3 regions of the Vibrio sp. Vb1574 genome follow, and region 1 is predicted to be linked to each of the others. Evidence: riboswitches for the same ligand, from Rfam matches in the RefSeq annotation. Region 1 holds a riboswitch; each other region holds the start of a gene.
The links. A riboswitch is a leader RNA that binds a small molecule or an ion and turns the genes downstream of it on or off. The one in region 1 is predicted to bind thiamine pyrophosphate.
Positions count from the first base shown of each region.

Region 2: linked by a shared signal. The riboswitch ahead of thiD (bifunctional hydroxymethylpyrimidine kinase/phosphomethylpyrimidine kinase) and the one ahead of thiB (thiamine ABC transporter substrate binding subunit) in region 1 are both predicted to bind thiamine pyrophosphate.
Region 3: linked by a shared signal. The riboswitch ahead of thiC (phosphomethylpyrimidine synthase ThiC) and the one ahead of thiB (thiamine ABC transporter substrate binding subunit) in region 1 are both predicted to bind thiamine pyrophosphate.

Region 1 covers NZ_JAWOTC010000025.1:31,366-38,847, reverse strand. Annotated here, with positions in the region: gene fbp (class 1 fructose-bisphosphatase) at 1-782, opposite strand, end outside; gene mpl (UDP-N-acetylmuramate:L-alanyl-gamma-D-glutamyl-meso-diaminopimelate ligase) at 1,095-2,453, shown strand; gene R7O12_RS15480 (flavin prenyltransferase UbiX) at 2,459-3,097, shown strand; TPP riboswitch at 3,135-3,271, shown strand; gene thiB (thiamine ABC transporter substrate binding subunit) at 3,344-4,336, shown strand; gene thiP (thiamine/thiamine pyrophosphate ABC transporter permease ThiP) at 4,378-5,964, shown strand; gene thiQ (thiamine ABC transporter ATP-binding protein) at 5,964-6,668, shown strand; gene R7O12_RS15460 (LysR family transcriptional regulator) at 6,687-7,482, opposite strand, start outside.
Region 2 covers NZ_JAWOTC010000010.1:385-7,866, forward strand. Annotated here, with positions in the region: gene R7O12_RS09325 (DUF3087 domain-containing protein) at 197-721, opposite strand; gene trmY (tRNA (pseudouridine(54)-N(1))-methyltransferase TrmY) at 882-1,481, shown strand; gene R7O12_RS09335 (TldD/PmbA family protein) at 1,559-2,902, opposite strand; gene R7O12_RS09340 (TldD/PmbA family protein) at 2,902-4,287, opposite strand; TPP riboswitch at 4,599-4,706, shown strand; gene thiD (bifunctional hydroxymethylpyrimidine kinase/phosphomethylpyrimidine kinase) at 4,804-5,661, shown strand; gene R7O12_RS09350 (ABC transporter ATP-binding protein) at 5,651-6,406, shown strand; gene R7O12_RS09355 (ABC transporter permease) at 6,399-7,199, shown strand; gene R7O12_RS09360 (ABC transporter substrate-binding protein) at 7,247-7,482, shown strand, end outside.
Region 3 covers NZ_JAWOTC010000048.1:648-8,129, reverse strand. Annotated here, with positions in the region: gene thiH (2-iminoacetate synthase ThiH) at 1-246, opposite strand, end outside; gene R7O12_RS20750 (thiazole synthase) at 281-1,048, opposite strand; gene thiS (sulfur carrier protein ThiS) at 1,054-1,308, opposite strand; gene R7O12_RS20740 (HesA/MoeB/ThiF family protein) at 1,347-2,120, opposite strand; gene R7O12_RS20735 (thiamine phosphate synthase) at 2,107-3,522, opposite strand; gene thiC (phosphomethylpyrimidine synthase ThiC) at 3,522-5,462, opposite strand; TPP riboswitch at 5,626-5,724, opposite strand; gene crcB (fluoride efflux transporter CrcB) at 5,785-6,168, opposite strand; gene R7O12_RS20720 (multicopper oxidase family protein) at 6,292-7,482, opposite strand, start outside.

The DNA of each region.
Region 1 (7,482 bases):
ATACCGCCTTTCAGTAGGTTGCGGTGGAAATCAGCAACCAGCGAGCCAATGTAGCGAGAAGTGTATGGGCGACCGTCTTCTGGCACGTTTTCTTGGCAGTACTTGATGTACTTCTTCACCCCTTGAGGGAAACGAATGTAATTACCTTCGTTGATGGAGTAGATCTTACCATCATCAGGAATCATCATGTTTTCATGAGAAAGACAGAAGCTGCCGATAGATGGGTCGTAAGTAAAGCCGTTTACGCCGTTACCTGTTGTGTATACCAACATGGTGGAGGAGCCGTAAATTACGTAGCCCGCAGCCACTTGTTTGTGACCAGGTTGTAGGAAGTCTTCTTCAGTTGGTGGAGTACCGATTGGAGAAACACGACGGTAAATCGAGAAGATAGTACCAACAGAGACGTTCACATCGATGTTAGAAGAACCATCAAGTGGGTCCATCAGTACTACATATTTGGCGTTTTGGTTGAGTTCTTTATTGAACGCAACTGCTTCGTCTTCTTCTTCACTGGCAACGCCACACACTTGATCACGAGCTTCAAGCGCGGCTTTGAACTTATCGTTCGCGTAAACATCGAGCTTTTGCTGATCTTCACCTTGGACATTTTCCGTACCTACAGCACCAGTGATATCACCGAGACCCGCTGCGTTGATTTCGCGGTTAACGATTTTTGCAGCTAAACGAATGGAGGCTAAAAGGGATGATAGATCACCGCTAGCGTGGGGGAAATCCGCTTGTTTTTCGACAATGAACTCGCCTAGGGTGCGCAGTCCTGACATGGTTAATCCTTACATTTTCATTTCATTGGGGGTAGTGCGCAAGTGAGCATCTCTTTATGGATGTTAAACGATTGCGCTGGATGTAAGTTTAAGTCGCAGATCTTTTTAATGGTAATGAAGTAACTGTTTGAGATCTCAATTTATTTGTAGACTTGTTTGAGGGATTCATCAGTAAGCAAGAGGTTGTACAGTCTGTGTTCAACCTTGTCATATTTGTGAAAGGGACTGCAAGAAGAAGGCTAAAGTCACTCGCTTTTCAGGCGGTAATCGCGATAATGAAAGCATTAAAAAACGCATTACAAGGTTTAGTTTATGCACATTCATATCTTGGGTATCTGTGGCACATTTATGGGCGGCGCAGCGATTCTAGCGCGCCAATTAGGACATAAAGTCACTGGTTCTGATGCCAACGTTTATCCGCCAATGAGCACACTGCTTGAGTCTCAAGGTATTGAAATTATTGAAGGCTTTGACCCGTCTCAACTCGACCCTCAACCAGATCTTGTGGTGATTGGTAATGCGATGAGCCGTGGCAACCCTTGTGTCGAGCATGTGCTCAACACTAACATGCGCTACACCTCTGGTCCGCAGTGGCTCAACGAGTTTTTGCTGCATGATCGGTGGGTATTGGCGGTATCGGGTACACATGGGAAAACGACCACGTCGAGCATGCTTGCCTGGATACTTGAAGATTGTGGTTATCAACCGGGTTTCTTAGTCGGTGGGGTACTCGGTAACTTCGGAGTGTCTGCTCGTTTGGGTGAAAGCATGTTTTTTGTCGTTGAAGCGGACGAATATGACAGTGCTTTTTTCGATAAGCGTTCTAAGTTTGTGCATTACCATCCTCGCACTTTAATCATGAATAACCTTGAGTTCGATCATGCTGATATCTTCGATGATCTAGAGGCGATCAAACGCCAATTCCATCATTTAGTGCGAACTGTACCGGGCAATGGATTGATCTTAGCGCCGAGGCAGGATCAAGCGTTAGCGGATGTATTAGAGCGTGGTTGCTGGACAGAAAAGCAGTTTTCAGGTGTTGATGGCGACTGGCAAGCGCACAAATTAGTGCTTGATGGCTCAAAGTTTGACGTTGCGTTGCAAGGTGAGAAGGTTGGTACCGTCGAATGGAATTTGGTGGGTGACCACAATGTGGATAATGCGCTGATGGCAATCGCTGCTGCACGACATGTTGGAGTCACTCCGGATCTTGCTTGCCAGGCATTAGGGCGTTTCATCAATACCAAGCGCCGTTTAGAGCTGAAAGGTGAAGAACAAGGTGTGACGGTTTACGATGATTTTGCGCATCACCCAACGGCAATTGAACTTACTGTCGGTGGTTTGCGTAACAAGGTAGGTGAAAAACGCATCCTTGCTGTGTTAGAGCCGCGGTCTGCCACCATGAAGCGTGGTGTACACAAAAACACACTTGCAGAGTCACTACACAGTGCAGATGAAGTCTTCTTGTTCCAGCCAGATAATATCGAGTGGTCTGTGCAAGACATTGCCGACCAATGCAAACAGCCAGCGTTTGTCGATGCGGATATAGATAACTTTGTAGCCAAGATCGTCGAACGTGCGCGACCAGGTGACCAAATTCTAGTCATGAGCAACGGTGGCTTTGGTGGTATTCACGGAAAACTTCTTGAGCAGTTAAAACAAAAAGCCTGATTTATATGCAAAACAAAACACAACCCTCTCATAAAAAAGCCATCACGTTGGCATTAACGGGGGCTTCTGGTGCTCCCTACGGCCTTCGTCTTTTAGAATGCTTGGTTGCGGCGGATTATCATGTCTACGTTCTGATTTCTTCGGCAGCTCGTGTTGTGATGGCAACCGAGCATAATCTTAAGCTACCAAGTGGCCCAGAAGCGGCGCAGCAAGCATTGGTAGAGCACCTGAACTGCAATCCCGATAACATCACCGTTTGCGGTAAAGATGACTGGTTCTCACCGGTTGCGTCTGGTTCTGCTGCACCAAAGCAAATGGTGGTTTGCCCATGTTCTGCGGGAAGCGTTGCAGCGATTGCGCATGGTATGTCAGATAACTTGATCGAGCGGGCCGCTGATGTGGTAATGAAAGAGCGCGGGCAGCTGTTGCTCGTGGTTCGCGAAACACCATTTTCAACGCTACATCTGGAGAACATGCACAAACTGTCGCAAATGGGCGTCACCATCATGCCAGCGGCTCCGGGCTTCTATCATCAGCCAAAGAGCATTGAAGACTTAGTGGATTTTATGGTGGCGAGAATTCTCGACCACTTAGGTATTGAGCAAGGTTTGGTGCCTCGTTGGGGTTATGACCAGCGCTCGTGAGCTGATTGTGTAACCACTCAAATACCTTTACAATCCATCCAACTCATCGGGGAGCAAACCCATTTAGCATTGAGTCAATCAATGCATTGGGGCGCTGAGACCTAAGTGTTTAACTAGGGACCCGTATTACCTGAACCAGATAATGCTGGCGTAGGAATTGAGTCTGGATATTGGAAGTCCTTAATAGCCGCCTCAAACCCTGTGCCGCTCAACTTATTTCTCTGAAATAATCATGGAGAGCGAGCTGTGAAACCCACTCTAAATCTGATTGCCCTAGCTGCAATCACCTCTACTTCAGCGTTTGCCGCTGAAAACACATTAACCATCTATACCTACGACTCTTTTGCCGCAGATTGGGGGCCGGGTCCTAAAATCGAGCAAGCTTTTGAAGCAAAATGTGGCTGTGACGTTAACTTCGTAGCGTTGGATGATGGTGTGTCGATTCTGAATCGTCTTCGTCTTGAAGGCGGTAATAGCAAAGCGGACATCGTATTAGGTTTGGATAACAATCTGATGGCAGAAGCGAAGAAAACCGATCTGCTTGCCGAGCACAATGTGGATACGGCTAACACAGTGTTACCAAACGGTTGGAGTGACACGACGTTTGTACCGTACGATTACGGCTACTTCGCGTTTGTGTACAACAAAGAGAAACTGGCTAATCCGCCGAAAAGCATGAAAGAGCTGGTGGAAACGCGCAACGATCTGAAAGTGATTTACCAAGATCCGCGGACTTCAACGCCGGGCCAAGGCTTAATGCTATGGATGAAATCTATTTATGGCGACGATGTGACGCAAGCGTGGCAGAAGCTAGCGAGCAAAACCGTAACGGTCACGAAAGGTTGGTCTGAGGCGTATTCTATGTTCCTCAATGGTGAGTCCGATTTAGTGCTTTCTTACACCACTTCACCTGCGTACCACTTAATTGCGGAAAACGATTCGAAGTTTGCTACGGCGAATTTTGCTGAAGGCCACTACATGCAAGTTGAAGTAGCCGCCAAAGTGAAAGGGGCAAAAAATTCAGAACTTGCTGATCAATTTATGAGTTTCATTTTAAGTGATGAGTTCCAATCGGCGATGCCAACGGGTAACTGGATGTACCCAGTCACTGACGTTGAGTTACCTAAAGGTTTTGAAACTTTGAGTGTTCCAAGCAAGTCGTTGAGCTTTAGTGCTGATGAAGTGGCAAAAATGCGTAAGTCTTGGATTCGCGAATGGCAAAGCGCATTGACGTTTTAGCTGACGTTTCCATCCTCATCTGAATGAGATAGGTTTTACCTTTGAATTCTGTTCCAAAAATAGGTTTAGGGGTCGCGATGATCATCGCGACCTTTGTTATTTCTGCCCTAGGTGCTTTGATTGTTCAAGCCCCTTCACTTGATGTGTCTGTGGTATGGGGCGACCCGTACTATCAACATGTCACCAAGTTCAGTTTCTACCAAGCGTTTCTTTCCACATTGCTCAGTGTTGGCTTTGCCATTCCAGTAGCGCACGCACTTTCGCGTCGCCAATTTATTGGTAAATCATTACTGCTTAAGCTGTTTGCATCGACACTGGTTTTGCCGGTTTTGGTTGGTGTTTTTGGGCTGTTAGCGATTTATGGCAACAGTGGTTTGTTGGCGCAGTGGTTGCAAAGTTTCGACACTAAACTGCCATTCTCTATTTACGGTTTGAACGGCATTTTACTCGCCCATGTGTTCTTTAATTTACCTTACGCGGCACGATTGCTTCTGCAAGCCTTGGAGTCTATTCCTGCCGAGCAGCATAAGCTTTGCGCGCATCTTGGGATGAGCCATTGGGATAAGTTTCGCTGGGTAGAATGGCCGCGTTTAAGGCAGCAGCTTCCCCACGTTTGTGGGTTGGTGTTTATGTTGTGCTTTACCAGTTTTGCCACTGTAATGGCGTTGGGGGGCGGGCCAAAATCCACCACCATTGAATTGGCCATTTACCAAGCGATTAAGTTTGATTTTGATTTACAAGCTGGGGCGTTATTGGCGCTGTGGCAGATGCTGTTATGTGGACTGCTTGCTATTGGAGTGCAGAAGTTAACAAGGCCTGTTTCTATCAGTGCTGGAAGCACATCGGTACAGCAATATTTAACGAAGGATCATGGGTGGTCAAAAGCTTGGGATAGCTTTTGGATCATAGGTGCCTTTTTACTGGTAATACCGCCGTTATTGATGGTGTTACTGAGTGGCATCAACCAACAAGTTTGGACAGTATTAACCGATGAGCGTTTTTGGTCTGCGCTATTGAACTCCCTCAAAGTCGCCTGTGTCGCTAGCGCGCTTGCGGTCGCTGCAGGGGTGTCCATACTATTGACCAGTCGCCGTTGGCGGTTGCAGTACAAAAACACGCGAGCCGATCAGATTGAGTTAATCGGCACCGTTATTTTGGTGACTCCAGGTCTGGTGATTAGCACCGGTTTATTCTTACTACTGCGCGCATTTACCGATGTTTTTAGCTTGGCATTTTTTGTCGTGATTTTGGTGAACGGTTTGATGGCTTTGCCTTACGTGATCAAAACGCTAGCGCAGCCAATGCTGCACATTGAACAACAGTATCAGTATGTATGTGCCAGCTTAGGCATGCGTGGCTGGCAACGGTTTAAAGTGGTGGAGTGGCAGGCGCTACGCAAGCCGTTTGCACATGCGTTTGCGATCAGCTTTATGTTTGCGATTGGCGATTTAAGTGCTATTGCGTTGTTTGGCGGACAAGAGTTCCGCACTTTACCTCTGTATTTATTCCAGCTGCTTGGCAGCTATCAGATGGACGCGGCTGCGGTGGTATCGGTGACCTTATTGTTGTTGAGTGTGGGCTGTTTTGCCTTGATTGAGAAAGTATTGAAAACGAAGGAGAGAGCGTAATGTTAGTGTTGGATGATGTGCAGTACACCTACCAACGTGAACTGTTTCTTTTTGACTTAACGATTGAGCAAGGACAGATTGTGTCGCTGATGGGACCAAGTGGGGCAGGGAAGTCAACCTTGCTGGCGTTGGTGGCAGGATTCATCCATCCTGACCGTGGTGATATTTGTGTTGATGGTGAGTCCATTGTGCGTAAAGAGCCTTATCTGCGTCCGTTCTCTATGTTGTTCCAAGAGCACAATTTGTTTGCTCACTTATCGGTGCGTGACAACATCGGTTTGGGCTTACACCCAGGGCTAAAGCTTACGGTGGACCAAAATCGTCAGATTGAACAAGCCGCGCAGCAAGTTGGTGTTGCAGAGTACCTCGACCGTTTGCCAGAGCATCTTTCTGGTGGCCAGCGTCAACGTGTTGCCTTAGCGCGTTGTTTTGTTCAGCCTCATCCCATGTGGCTATTGGATGAGCCGTTCTCGGCGCTTGATCCGGTGTTGCGTGAAGAGATGCTGAGCTTGGTAAAAAAACTCGCAGCAGAGCGGGGAATAACCGTATTGATGGTCACGCACCATTTAAGCGATGCCAAAGCGATTGCCAGCCACTTTGTGTTTGTGGCAGATGGTAAAGTGGAAGCCGCGGGTGATATGTCTGCATTGAGTGAACAGCATGCTAGTGAGAAGCTTGCGGCATTTATCCGAGCAGCATGCTAGTGCCTGATAGTTGCTAGGTTATGCTTCTCCGCAACACAAACCATGCCGAGGGCCAAATTCAAATTGAGATCTTAAGCTCATGATATGGTCAATCATTGCTTGTACACGCCGTGGGCGGTTTGCTCCAGGACGATAGACTAAATAAATAGGCATTGGTACCGTGTGCCATTGCGGTAACACTCTGACTAAGGTGCCACTTTCTAGCTCTTGCGTCATGTTCTGCACAGGTAAGTTAGCGATGCCTAGTCCTTTAAGTGCGCCTTTCAATATTGCTTCTACAGTTGTACTTGAGAAGTTACTGGTTATTGAAACATTGACGGTATTATCGTGTGAGATCAGCGTCCAAGGCCCTATTTCTGAAACATATTGATACCTCAAACAGTTGTGTTTTGTCAGATCTTCTGGCGTTTCAGGTACGCCGAACTCAGCTAAATACTCAGGGCTAGCAGCCAGGACTCGAGTGGTATAGCCTAATTTTTTTGCGATCAATCGATCATCAACTATCTGACCGACTCGAATTGCCATATCAAAGCCGTGTGAAAACAGATCAACAAAATCGTTCGATGCTTCTAACGCAATTTGTACTTTTGGCCATTGTTTTAAAAATGGCAAAAAGATGTGTTCCGCCATATACGCATCCAACGCTGGTGGCGCGGAAATACGCAGCCGGCCTTGGATCTGTTGTTCCATCTCCTGTACGTCATGGCCAATTGAGTGGAATTCCTCAACTAAGCTTGCAGCACGCTCTAAAACCATTTGGCCAGCTTCGGTGATCACTAACTTTCGGGTTGTGCGCTCTAGCAGTTTGGCTTCA
Region 2 (7,482 bases), on a different contig from region 1:
AGTTTTCTTTCGCCTTCTTGCCAACCGCTTTTGCGTTTCCGCTTTGCCCTGACAACGGAGGCGCATTATAGGGAGATGATTTTTCTTGGCAACCCCTTTTCAGAAAAAAAATCAAAAAAAAGCGTCGAATGATTAAATCTCACTCAAACGCTTATTTTTAGCACTCAGTTGTTAACTTCAAGTAGCAAATAGGCAATCAATATGTGTCTAGCCAAGACTCTTCAAAGCCTGTGATATCGAGACTCATTGATTGCGCCGCTTCGATTTGCTCGAGAGCCTCCAATTCTTTATTTACACTGCTCATCGTCAGTGTGTTGTTGTCTAGCTCAAACACCTGACTTTGAGTCGTATAGTAGAACTTAAGGATCGTCAGCGCTTTTACATCGCCATTGTTCGCGGCTGCTTTAATGCTTTTTAGTTTACGAAAGATCTTGTTGTGCAGCTGCTTGAGTTTCCAAACGTACAGCACTTCTTCCATGTATGGTCGAGTTTTAATTTGATTCAATAAAGAGAGGGAAGTTGCAACTGCGAGAACGACACCAATCAAATTCCAATGGAAATTGCCCGTTGATTGTTCTGGTACGACTTCAGTGTTGCCAAACAAAACAATCAACAAGGTACTAAAGGCAAGAGAGGAGATGGCGAGCAACGCAACAAAACCGCCAATCACAAGGTTTACTTTCTTTTTATAAATGTCTTTATTTATCTGTTTGATTTCCATATACCACTCCTAACAGGGTTGCCTCCTATTCTAACCAGCACACCCAGCTCCACAATCGAAGCTTTGTAAGTAAGTTCACATTTGCTATTAAACTCGCATCCCTTCCCTGCTTGGGTATATACTTCCGCGCATTCACTCTTCCTATATAGAGGCTAAATTCATGCGCTCTTTTGTTTTACGAGCTCGCGCGGCGCCAACCACCAGCAAAGCACTGTTAGAAGGTGTTGGTAATGAAGCGCATACAGAGATTCTTGCTCATACCATGATGAACACGATGTTCGTTGCTCAATCACACCGTGAAGATGTGGTTGTTCACTTGGTTTTAGAAAGCACAAAAGATTTCTCACGCACCATTACTATTCGCTCCAACGACATCACCAACATTGGCGGCTTCCATGAGTCAACCTTGATTGCAGCAGTGGCTCGCGCTTTGGATGCTTCGGTTGGTATGGGTAAAGAGCAACTTCGTGAAGTCGAACCTGGTATTACCGTTCGTACAGTGAGCTCTGAACGCCTAGTACAAGAACTGGCAGAAGATCACCAACTATATATGCTGGATAAGAAAGGCGAATTTGTTCGTGATGCAGAAATTGGTGAAAATCCATGTTTCTTGCTAACTGACCATATACCGATGCCGAAAAAGTCTTTTAACAGCTTAAAGCGCCTTGGCACAGAGAAGATCAGCTTAGGTCCTAAGATGCTTTTCGCTTCTCAGTGTGTAGTATTGATCCACAATGAGTTGGACATACGCGAATTCTAGTTATTCGCGCACACGTTGCTAGATAATGAAAGAGGACTCTATTGAGTCCTCTTTTTGTTTCTATAGTAATGCTAAGTTTACTTACCACCAATGCTCAAACGAGCAAAACGAACGTCTGGCGAGAAGAAAGTTCGGCTATCGTTAATTAGCTGAGTATCACCTACTGCCTCAACTTCTTGCAGCATATTGTAGAAGTTACCCGCTACCGTGATCCCACGAACTGGTTGAATGCGCTTACCATCACGGCACAAGAAACCACTCGCGCCAAATGAGAAATCACCACTCACTGCATCCGCACCAGAATGGACACCTTGAAGTTCGACTAACTCTAGGTACTCACCCGCTTTTACTTCTGACGCACTGCTGTTACCCGTCGCAATCACTTTGTGATTCGCTGATACGTCTAGGCTCGATTTTGCACCGCGAGCGGCACTTGCTGTCGAGACTGCGCCCAAGTAACTTGCGGTCTGGCTATTGTGTAGCAAGGTTTTCAACTCACCATTAGCAATCATGACATTATCTTGAGTAGCGAAGCCTTCACTATCAAAACTCGCGATTGCCATACCATTTGGCATGTAAGCCGTATCAGTAAAGGTAATTAAATCACTCGCAACACGTTGACCAAGCTTGTCACCCAGTGGCGTAATGCCTTTCATCGCGCTTACGCCAGAGAAAGCACTGCCGAAAGCACCGAATAAACTTGCTAGCGCATTGATGTGGAAGATAGCAGGGTAGTTACCCGTCGCAACCGGTGCGCCTTCAAGAAGATCGCGAGCAAGGTTGTAGCCACCCTCGATACAGTAAGCTGGATTCAACTCATCAAAACGGCGACCCAGTGACATTCTACCCGCCATTGACTGTTTGCCGTCTTTTTCAAACAAGGTATACGCGTAACAAGTGAACGAGCGCTCGAAGTGTTGACACAATGTGCCTTGAGTATTGGCAATGATCAGTTGTGTTTCGCCATCGCTGTAACCATTGTAAGGTGCGCTAGAGGCGTGAGGCAGAGCCACTACGCCTTGCTCAAGAGCGAGAGACAGTTCGATTTTTTCGTCAACAGAAGTTGTATCTTCTTGCGCAATCTCAGCAACATCAGTCGCGATTTGACTGTTCACGCAACTAATCGTCTGATGTTCATCTTGCTTGGAAAAGCGAGCGCTTTGCAGTGCGTTGGTCAGCATCAAATCCAAGCTTGGTTGCTCTAACGACTCAGAATAGCTTGTTGCAACACGCGCATCTTTCACAACACGAACACCCAGAACTTGGCTTGAGCTTACTTTGTACTCATCCAGCTTTCCTTGGTTCGCTTTCAAAGAAAAGCTACTGTTACGGTTTACAATGACGTCCGCTTCTGCACCTTGGCGTTTTGCTTCTGATAGGACGTAATCAACCGCATTAAGAAGTTGTTGTTCTTGGCTCATTAGTTACCGCCTCCTACCAGAATGTTATCTACTTTCAGCGTTGGCTGACCGACAGTTGTTGGTACTGAACCACTCACGGAACCACACATGCCCGGCGCAAGCGCCATGTCTTTGCCGACCATGCTGATTTCTTTCAACACTTTTGGACCCGTGCTGATCAGCGTTGCTGTTTTCAGAGGCTTGGTGATTTTGCCATTTTCAATGAGGTAGGCTTCACGAACAGCAAAGTTAAACTCCCCCGTACCCGGTTGAACAGAGCCACCGCCCATCTTCTTCGCATAGATACCACGTTCGATGCCTGCCAGCATGTCATTAAGTGAATGCTCGCCCTCTTCGATAAAGGTGTTACGCATGCGCGAGGTTGGTGCGAACTTGTAGTTTTGACGACGACCAGAACCCGTAGGCTCATAACCTGTCTTCATGCCACCCATTTTATCGACCATGAAGCTGGTTAGCTTACCGTCTTTGATCAGTTGAGTGCGCTGAGTCTTCATACCTTCATCATCAATGTGAATCGAGCCCCATTCGTTGGTCATGGTGCCATCATCGACTGCATTCACTGCGGTGTGAGCAACCATTTCGCCCATCTTGTCGTGGAAGACTGATGCTTTCTTCGCAACTGAAGTGGTTTCTAGCAAGTGACCACATGCTTCATGGAAGATAACGCCGCCAAAGCCGTTACCAATCACCACCGGCATTTCACCCGATGGACAAGCATCCGCGCCAAGTTTTACTAACGCTTGCTGCGCGATAGTTTGACCTAGCTCTTTGGCATCAAGCTGTTCACTGAATTCCCAACCAGCAAGAGCGCCAGGACCTTCCATACCAGAAGACTGCTCATTACCTTTTTGCGCGACAGTGTTACCAGCAACACGAATGTAGTGGCGAGTATCGTCAACGTGTAGGCCTTCTGAGTTGAAGATAGACACTTGCTGTTCGCGCTGAAGCACGCTGCCAATAAACTGGCTGATATGTTCACTCTCTGCACGTGCTGCTTGGTCAACTTTCAATAGAAACGCGATTTTTGAATCTAGGTTAGCATCCTTACCTAGCGGCATGCGGCAACCATGTTGTATTGGGTAGCGGTTCAGATTGAGAGAACCTGCTGACGCGATTTGCTCACGCTTATCTTTTGCAGCAAGCAGTGAGGTTACGCGTTTAAGTTCAGTTTCATCTGTGCTGTTGGTGTAACCGTAAAGCACTTTATGACCGAAGAAGAGACGAATACCGATACCAAAATCGATACCCGAGTTAACCTTGTCCACCTCACCAGATGCGATCTGGACAGTGTTGGTTTGGTGATGTTCAACGAATAGTTCAGCGAAATCAGCCCCCAAAAAGAGCGCATGATCGATCACTGACTTCGCTGTTACAGAATTAAGCATGAAGTCTCCTTGCTCGATGATCGTCTTAGCCTTCCTAATTAACTGTGAAAAAGTTCAACAAAGTTAAATTGGCAACACGTTAAATTTTAACAGTTTTTTAACCTTGTTTTGTGCTAATCCTTGCTTAACGAGACCACGATTATTTATTAAATATTCCAGGTTCTGCTCATTCACCAGAGCGTTGCACTAGTAAATTCCACCCAGCAAACCATTTAGGTGCTTACTTTATCACTCACCTCGCATAATTGAATACTCATTATAATTACGCTCAAAAAACGTATCCCTTCCGCAATGGTCCTGCTATCATCCGAACGAAATAGTCGGGGGGCCACACGACAAGTGTTGGCTGAGATCGAAATTCGAGACCCGTTGAACCTGATTCAGTTAGCACTGACGTAGGGAACTATGCACACTTTGCCTTTCGTCGCCCCTCTTAGGTAAGCGATAGCGATCGAAAAATCGATCTATCTGCAATGGTCAAAGTCAGTTCCTATACGTCTTGTAGTAGGAGCGACCATGACGCAGCAATCACAACCTCATTCACATCAAACGCCAGCCTTGCCTACCCCTATCGTATTGACCATCGCGGGCTCAGACAGTGGTGGCGGTGCAGGTATTCAAGCTGACATCAAAGCGATGTCCGCAACTGGTAGCTTTGCCTGCTCAGTGATTACCGCCATCACCTCACAAAACACTCAAGGCGTCTCTGCGATTTTCCCAATTCCTCTCGACCATGTAGAGAGTCAACTCGATGCGGTATTCACCGACCTCAACATCGTTGCAGTAAAAGTGGGCATGCTGGCCGATTCCAACATCATCAAAGTCGTTGCTGACAAAATTAAACAATACCAGCCAAAACACCTCGTGATTGACCCTGTAATGGTGGCCACCAGCGGCGATCTATTACTGGAACAGTCGGCAATCAGCACTTTAAAAGAAGAATTGATTCCGCTCGCAGACATCATTACCCCTAACCTACCCGAAGGCGCAGCATTGACGGGTAAGCCAATGCCTCAATCAGAATCTGAAATGAACGATATGATTACCGACCTTCGTGCGCTTGGCGCCAAAGCTATTCTGCTCAAAGGCGGTCACCTTGAAGAAAATGAAAACAGCAACGATCTGCTTATCATGCAAGACAGTGCCGAGTTAATTAGCGCCAAGCGATTTCCAACCAAAAACACCCATGGCACAGGCTGTACACTTTCTTCCGCCATTGCGTCTTATCTTGGCCAAGGCAACAACCTACACAAAGCGGTGCACCTGGGTAAGCAGTACATCAGCCAAGCTATCGCGCACGCTGATGAATTGGATGTAGGTAAAGGCCATGGCCCTGTGAACCACTTTTTTGCGGGTCATACTTATGTTCGCTAACGCGATTGGCATTCAGCTTTCCGATGCTAGTCTGCGATACAAAGACAGCCAAACACCGACTTTAGCAGGAATGAACATGACCATTCCCGTCGGTAAATGGACGGTATTACTCGGACGAAGTGGCTGCGGGAAAACCACAATATTGCGTTACTTAGCTGGCCTGCTGGATGACCAAGTTGACTGGCATGGCGAACTCATCACAACGGATGGCGCTACACTGCATGACCGTATCGCTTACATGGCTCAGCAGGATTTATTGCTACCGTGGTTGAATGTGTTAGACAACGTCTGCCTCAGTTCTCGATTTTCTCAAGAGCAAGCACCAGAGCAAAATAGACAACGTGCACTGACTTTACTAAGCCAAGTGGGACTCGCCGATTACGCGGATGCTAAGCCAGCTCAGCTCTCTGGCGGCATGAGACAACGTGTTGCCCTTGCTCGCACTCTGATGCAAGACAAGCCTCTGGTTCTGATGGATGAGCCTTTCTCTGCGTTGGACGCGGTTACTCGCCATAAGTTGCAGACCTTGTCTGCCGAATTACTGAAATATAAGACCGTTGTTCTTATTACCCACGACCCACAAGAAGCGGTGCGATTAGCTCACCAACTCTATGTACTGCAAGGTACGCCTGCGCAAGCTCAGCACTTGGTCGTTCCAGACTCCAAGCCGCCACGAGTTCTCGATGGAGAGTGCGCCGCGCTTCAACAAGCGATTTTGGATCAATTGGAGAAAGACTATGAGTGATATGACTCAGTACAACTCCGTTTCGGCAAGCATTAGTAAAAAAGAACGCGTGACCCATCCGGCTCTGCGCTTGGTCATTAGCACAGCGGTGATCTTGGGATTGTGGCAGTTGGTTGTTGTGGTATTCGACATGCCAAGCTTCATCTTACCTTCACCAATTGAAGTGCTGGATAGATTAGTCACTCGTTACGATGTCCTGCTCAAACATACTTGGGTTACCGCGCAAGAGATTTTACTTGGCTTGGCGCTTGGATTATCAATGGGTTTGCTGTTCGCATTGCAAATGCTGATGTTCGAGCCGCTGAAGCGTTGGTTACTGCCAATTCTGATTGCTAGCCAAGCGATCCCTGTATTCGCTATCGCGCCAGTGCTCATGCTTTGGCTGGGTTACGGCATTGCATCGAAAGTAGTCATGGCGGCGATCATCATCTTTTTCCCCGTCACGACATGTTGCTATGACGGCTTGCGCAATACGCCAACAGGTTACCTCGACCTTGCCAAGACCATGGGCGCGTCGAAATGGCAATTACTTCGTCATATTCAATTGCCAGCCGCCCTACCAACTTTAGCGTCAGGTATTCGTGTTGCCGTCGTTATTGCGCCAATTGGAGCAGTGGTCGGTGAGTGGGTAGGTTCAAGTGAAGGCTTGGGTTATCTGATGCTCCAAGCCAACGCTCGCATGATCATTGATGAGATGTTTGCAGCGCTGTTTATCCTCGCTGTGCTGTCTATCTCACTCTACTTCATCACCGATAAATTATTGAAAAAAGCCATCCCTTGGGAAAGCAAATAATTACAGAAAATAACCAAAGAAAATTGGGAAAGAAAAGGAAGAACCCCGTGAATAAAAACAAACTTATGAGCGCTGCTGCTCTACTCGCTTCAGTGGTATCAACCAACGTCCTTGCCGCTAAAAAAGAGATGACACTGATGTTGGATTGGTTCGTCAATCCAAACCATGGTCCTATCGTGATTGCCAAAGAGCGTGGTTACTTCAAAGAGCAAGGTTTGAAGGTCAACATTCAAGAGCCGGCAGATCCAAGTACACCACCTAAGTTGGTCGCTGCTGGCAAAGT
Region 3 (7,482 bases), on a different contig from region 1:
GTTAGAAAGGTACAATGGAATGTAAAGCGACATGGTATTACCAAAGCGCTTACGAGTTGCCGAATATGACAGCTGCGCCATTTGCTCTAAGTACGCTTCAGCCGCTGGTGAAATTAGCGCTTTAAAGTCTTCCAAATCACGCTTGGGTTTATTCAATGCTCGCTCGACGTCTTTTGCCGTTTTCGCATAGATAGACATCGAAATGTCATCCCAATTAAGCTGCTTAAATTGTTCAACGAAGCTCATGTTTTCCTCGCTTAATAGCTAAACCAATCTAGGACTAAAGCTCATCTAGGAATGACGTCAGTGGACTCGACGCAACCGCATGAGAAACCTTACCTGCAAGTCCGGCTTCATAAGCCATACGCCCCGACTCTACCGCCAACTTAAATGCTTTCGCCATCGCAACGGGATCGCTCGAAGTCGCAATCGCGGTATTAACTAGCACGGCATCCGCGCCCATTTCCATCGCACGCGCGGCATGTGAAGGAGCACCAATACCCGCATCAACAATGACAGGAACATTAGCTTGGTCGATGATGATCTCTAGGAAATCGTGAGAAACTATCCCTTTGTTGGAACCAATCGGAGCACCCAATGGCATGACAGCAGCGCAGCCAACCTCTTCCAATCGTTTACACAGAACCGGGTCAGCATGACAGTAAGGAAGGACAATGAAGCCTTCACGAACCAGCTGTTCAGCGGCTGCAAGTGTCTCAATTGGATCGGGCATCAAGTACTTCGGGTCTGGATGAATTTCCAGTTTTAGCCAGTTAGTACCCAACGCTTCTCGCGCCAGTTGTGCAGCAAACACAGCATCTTTAGCATTCTTTGCACCTGAGGTGTTCGGCAATAAGTTCACGCCCGCTTGTACTAACGGCAGCAAAATATCGTCTTGTTGGTCGTTCACATCCACACGCTTCAACGCCATGGTCGCAAGTTGAGAACCCGATACTTGAATCGCTTCTGCCATTAATCGGCTGTTGGCAAACTTCCCTGTTCCCGTGAACAGTCTTGATTCGAATTGTTTATCACCAATTTTAAGCATCGACTTTACCCCCCTGCGATCGCTTGAAACAAAGAGATGCTATCTCCCTGTGAAAGAACTGTGCTAGCCCACTCACTGCGTGGCACAACATTGTTATTAATTGCAAAAACACAGCCCATTTCAGGCAGCGCAAATTGACTAATGATTTGCTGTAGATTCGACTCACTGGCAACTTGATGTGACTGGTCATTGATGACAATAGTGATCACATCTAAGTCAGCAGCGGTCATTTGTGTTGTTTGTTGTTCTGATAACGTCATTGCTTCCAACTCTCTTAATTCTGCCTATTACTCGTAAGCTAAATCTGAGCACACACTTGGCACTGTTTGTCTTTGCTTATTGCCATGGTTTGCCATTGCAGTTTCAACCCATCAAACAGATGCAACTTGGCAGTCTCGACATGAAACTTTCCCGTCGCCAGTTTTTGAATTGCCGCTATCGCTTGGTAGTTGCCAAGTGTGCCCACCACCGGACCGACGACACCACTCTCACTGCACTTTTGCGTTTGCGGTAATTCGTCGAACGGATACAAACAGCGGTAACAGGCTTTACTCTGCGCTTCTTGTTCACTTGGTGTTTGGTAATCAAAGACTGCGAATTGCCCTTGCCAACCAATTGCTGCCGCCGAGATGAGCGGCGTATTTTGCTCGAAACAAACTCGGTTAATTAGCTGGCGCGTTGGCATGTTATCGGTGCAGTCGAGCACCACATCCGCTAGCATCACCTCAAGCTGCAACTGTGCTTTGTCTAGTCGCTTATTGAGGGCACGAATTTGAACCATAGAATTGAGGTCAGTGAGCTGTTTTACAGTTGCTTCTGTTTTCGCAACTTGAAGGTCTTGTTCACGATAAATGATCTGGCGTTGCAGGTTACTGCTATCAACTTCATCGTTATCGACCACAACCAATTTACCAACACCCGCTGATGCCAAGTACAAACTCGCAGCACTTCCTAACCCACCACAACCGATGATCAGCACATGCGATTTGCTCAAGCGCTCTTGCCCAACTTCGGCAATTTCAGGCAGAGCGACTTGGCGCTGATAGCGAAGGAACTGCTTATCCGTGAGCATGCTCACCTCTCTTGCTATGCGCCAACTCAATATTCTTATCAGTAAACGTTAGCTGTCTTTCCTTCATCAGTTGTGCGAAGAACTCGATGACCGATTGAGGTGATTCTGCCAACGTAATAGCTCGCACAACTGCCAAACTAGAAACACCTGTTTGCCAAACTTGGGCTGCATTAGATTGGTCAATACCACCAATCGCAACCGTCGGAAAGCCAAGCACATTGTCACTAACTGCTTTGTCTTTTGAAGGACGGAAAGCAGCCTCTGTGTTTGTATAAGGAATGCTATCAATCAGCTTTTGATACAGTTCCAAGCGCACTAAACCTTGTGGTTTCGATGGCATTTGTTTTGTGGTGGTTGGGAAAATATGCCCTAGCGCGATGTAGCTAGGATGAATTTGTACGATGCGCAGTAGTTCGTAATAACCATGAGTAGAAAGACCAAGACGAATACCGGCTTTAGTTAGCTGAGCCAAATTCGATTCTTCTATGTCTTCTTGTCCTAGGTGAACGCCATAAGCGCCATGCTTGATTGCCAACTGCCAATAGTCATTGATGAACACTTGTGCTTGATACTGACGACCTAGCTCAATTGCTCGAATGATCTGTTGTTCTAAATCGGCTTGTTGTGGGTTCTTGATTCGCAGTTGAATAGTGTTGATGCCTAGTGGCAGTAGACGCTCAATCCAAGCAACATCATCAACGACTGGATAGAGCCCTAGACTTTGCTTGGTTAGAGTTGGAAAGCTAACGCTTTCGCCTTGTGCAGACCAACCAACTTGAATACCTAGTCGGTTATCCTCCAGTACAGGTGTGGGGAAATCATCAAATTGGTCAGCCCACTGAGTAGATCTTTCCTCGTTAAGGTTGTCATTCAACAGTGTTTCACGTGAAACATTCGCTTGTTGAGTTAGCATTCCTCGAGCAAGTGTTAACGCATCTTCGATAGGAAAATCGAGTACTGTCAGCGTTACTATCCAAGCAAGGTGATGTTCAGGATCGAACATTGCGTTGAATTTGGACTTAACGGAAAGCGCTCTCACTTCGTTGTTAATTGGGTGACGCCAGATATCAAGCTGAAGCACTTTCTCCTTTTCATCGGATACCTGCGTATCAGCAATGCCAATATAAATCGCTTTCGACGGTTGCTTAGCACACGCTTCTACCGATAACGCAGAGCGGTAATAGAGCACAAATGAAGTCTCATGCTCAGAGTCATAACCATCAGTAAGATCTGTCGTTATGCGTGTGGTCTGTTGGTCGCGAACAAGCTGAATAGATTGAGTTGGGCTCACACCCAACTCAATGTCTTCGATGCTAAAACCCTGTTCTTTCGCCAACAACAAACATTGCTGAACTAAACCAGTCAGTTCAATCAATGATGACGGAATAAGGATTTTGCTCATTAGTCACTTACCTCGGCATGTGCTGCTGGGTGGTATAGTTCAGAACCTGTATCTCTAAATTCTTGCGATTTCTGACGCATCCCCTCAAGAGGATCATCCAGCATTTTGATCGATATAGCTTGGTCCGCAGCAACTTGCTCAGTGTCTTTCGCATACTCTCGTACCTCTTGCGAGATCTTCATCGAGCAGAACTTTGGTCCACACATCGAACAGAAGTGAGCAACTTTGCCGGACTCTTGAGGCAAGGTTTCATCATGGAAAGCACGAGCAGTATCTGGGTCGAGCGACAAGTTAAATTGGTCTTCCCAGCGGAACTCGAAGCGAGCTTTAGACAGCGCGTTATCACGAACTTGAGCGCCAGGGTGCCCTTTCGCTAAATCAGCGGCGTGTGCAGCAAGCTTGTAAGTGATCATGCCTACTTTCACGTCTTCTTTGTTTGGTAAGCCAAGATGCTCTTTAGGAGTGACGTAGCAAAGCATCGCACAGCCATACCAGCCAATCATGGCAGCGCCAATACCTGAAGTAATATGGTCGTAACCTGGAGCAACGTCTGTCGTCAATGGGCCAAGGGTATAGAAAGGAGCTTCATGGCAGTGCTCTAACTGTTCTTCCATGTTCTCTTTGATCATGTGCATTGGAACATGACCAGGACCTTCGATAATCACCTGTACGTCGTATTCCCACGCTATCTTGGTTAACTCACCAAGGGTACGAAGCTCTGCAAATTGCGCTTCGTCGTTAGCATCGGCCACCGAGCCAGGACGCAGACCATCACCGAGAGAAAGTGCCACATCATACTTAGCACAGATTTCACAGATCTCTAGGAAGTGGGTATATAAGAAGCTTTCTTGGTGATGCGCTAAACACCATTTCGCGATGATAGAACCACCACGAGAGACGATGCCAGTAACGCGTTTTGCAGTCATTGGCACATAACGAAGTAGTAAACCGGCATGGATAGTAAAGTAGTCAACGCCCTGCTCTGCTTGCTCAATCAGGGTATCGCGCATCACTTCCCAGTTAAGGTTTTCCGCAACACCATTCACTTTCTCAAGCGCTTGATACATTGGTACGGTACCGATCGGAACCGGACTGTTACGTAGAATCCACTCGCGAGTTTCGTGGATGTTACGTCCAGTAGAGAGATCCATAACGGTATCGCCACCCCAGCGCGTTGCCCATACTAACTTCTCTACTTCTTCCTCAATCGAAGAAGTGACCGATGAGTTACCGATGTTGGCGTTCACTTTGACCAAAAAGTTACGTCCAATGATCATTGGTTCGGATTCTGGGTGGTTAATATTGGAAGGGATAATAGCGCGACCTTCGGCGACTTCTTTACGCACGAATTCGGCGGTAATATCTTTTGGTAGGTTCGCTCCGAAGTTTTGACCCGGATGCTGTTGATTCAGCACTTCATCGCGATACTTGGCACGCCCCATGTTTTCACGCAGCGCGATGTATTCCATTTCTGGGGTAATAATACCTTTGCGAGCATAGTGCAATTGGGTCACACAATGGCCATCTTTGGCACGTCGAATACGTGGTAGATTACCGTAACGAAGATCGTCTAGTGTTTCGTCTTCTAAGCGTTCTTTGGTGTACACCGAGCTTACTTCATCAAGTAGCTCAGTATCGGCACGCTCTTCAATCCACCCTTCTCTCAGCTTAGGTAAGCCGCTATAGAGGTCTATGGTGTGCTCTGGATCTGTGTATACACCCGAGGTATCGTAAACGCGTACTGGCTCATTAGGTTCGAAAATAGGCGCTTCTTTTGTGCCTCCAATAAGGCTATCAGCGAGTGATATTTCACGCATTGGCACACGAATATCTGGACGTGAACCTTCTACGTAGACTTTGCTTGAATTGGGGTACGGTTGTACCGAGAGTGTATCAATGAACTGTTTTGCTTCCAGTCTCGCTTGTTTGCGACTCGACATAGCATTTTTCCTTGCTTTGTTATACTAGATAAAAAGTAATTGGATAAAAATGCTTGGCGGATAGATGCGACAAGAGGAGTCAAATTAAGGCTAGTTAAAGCTTACGATATTTGCCTGTAAAAACATTCGACTTTTGATAGGTCAACCAGAAAGAACTCCGGTGTGAATATCTTCTCTTGTTCCCTTCGCAGATTCTAATCTGATCAGGTTCAACGGATCCCGAATTAACGGTCTCAGCCTTATGGCACTCCGACAAGTGATATCAGTATATAAAAACGGCTTGGTGAAACCAAGCCGACCTGTTCAATTTTTAACTACTTTGCTAGCTGCGCATCAATAATTGAAAGCCTATCCACGCAGCTGAAATACTTAACACGACATTCAACAATACGTTCAATCCCATCTTAAAGAAAGCGCCCTGCTGCATGAGCAACACATTATCCATCGAGAAGGTGGAAAACGTCGTTAGTGCGCCTAAAAAACCCAAGCCAATCACTTGTCGCCAAGGTTCCGTTGCCAAAAGTTCATTATCGAAAGCTGCTATCAATAAGCCCATCATAAATGAGCCAACAACGTTAACGGTTAACGTACCATATGGAAAACCACGCCCCAATAAAATGACACAAAGTTCAGAAATTAAGTAACGAGAACATGCACCAAATGCACCACCCAATGCAATAAAACCCAAAACGGATAGTTGTCCCATAATTCCCCCAGAAAAGTTAATGGCGACATTGTAATCAAATTTACGGCAATAGTGATTATACAATCTTAGAATTCAGCAAAGTATAGCGCTTAAAACTTATCAAGATTTTAAAAGTTACAGGAGTCACTTTACTTCGATGTAACCCATCAAACCCGTCTTCATATGTTCAATTACATGACAATGGTACATCCAACGCCCTGGGTTATCTGCAACAAATGCCGCTTTCGCACTGCCGTTTTTTCCAAGTAAGACCGTATCGGTATGAAACGGTTCGTCGAGTTTTTTGCCATCTAACTCAAGAACCGTAAATGTGTGTCCATGAAGATGAATAGGATGATGATATTGGGTGACGTTCTTTAGGTTGAAGATATAGGTTTTTCCAATCTCCAATGTTGAAAGCGGCGCTGGAATATTATCTTTGCTCATTCCCTCCCAAGCCCGTTTGTTCATCAGCCAGAATTGGGGGATCGCTTTGCCCGATTGATCAGCAGGAGTGATCGCCCCCTCCCACTCAAACACATAATCGATTTGCTCTGCATTTTTCAAATCGAGATCTGGCACAGGGTTGAGAGGTAATAAAGGCAGTTTCTGGTTGTTCGACAGGTCAGACTCAACAACGTCAAACTCGCACAAAGGGAATGGGAAGCGTCCTTTCATTTGACGCACATAAACACGTGTTCCAGCCTTCGGAGCAATCAATCCGATATCTAACCTCATTCCCGGACCAATTTTTTGCTGAGTGAGCTTATAAGGCGCTTTAACAGGATTACCATCAATAGCAATAACCCAAGCCTCTGCACCTTCAATAGCGATCGGGTAAGTAATGGTATTATCGACATTAGCAATTCTTAATCGCGTAGTGGCATTCTGCTTCAGCGTATAAACAGGTTCATGCACACCATTGACGCTACTCCACTCTCCGGGAGTCCCCATACGAGCGCTCAAGCGCGGCACCATAAGGTTCTTCCACTGACCTAGTTTGTCTAAATGCCAATGCTTGAGGACGACTTCATGCTCTTCATCAAACTGAACCGGCTCTGCCTCTTCAACGACAATTAGCCCGACTAAGCCCATACCAAGCTGCTTCACACTATTCATATGTGGGTGATACCAAAATGTGCCCGCATCTGGTGGTGTAAATTCATAAACGAATGTTTCACCTGGCATGATAGGCTGCTGGCTCAAGAAAGGGACACCATCCATTTCAATAGGGATTCGCAAGCCATGCCAGTGGATTGTAGTCGGCTCTGAAAGCTTGTTAGTAAACCGAATTATAACTTTCTCGCCTTGGCGACAACGAATCACAGGCGCTGG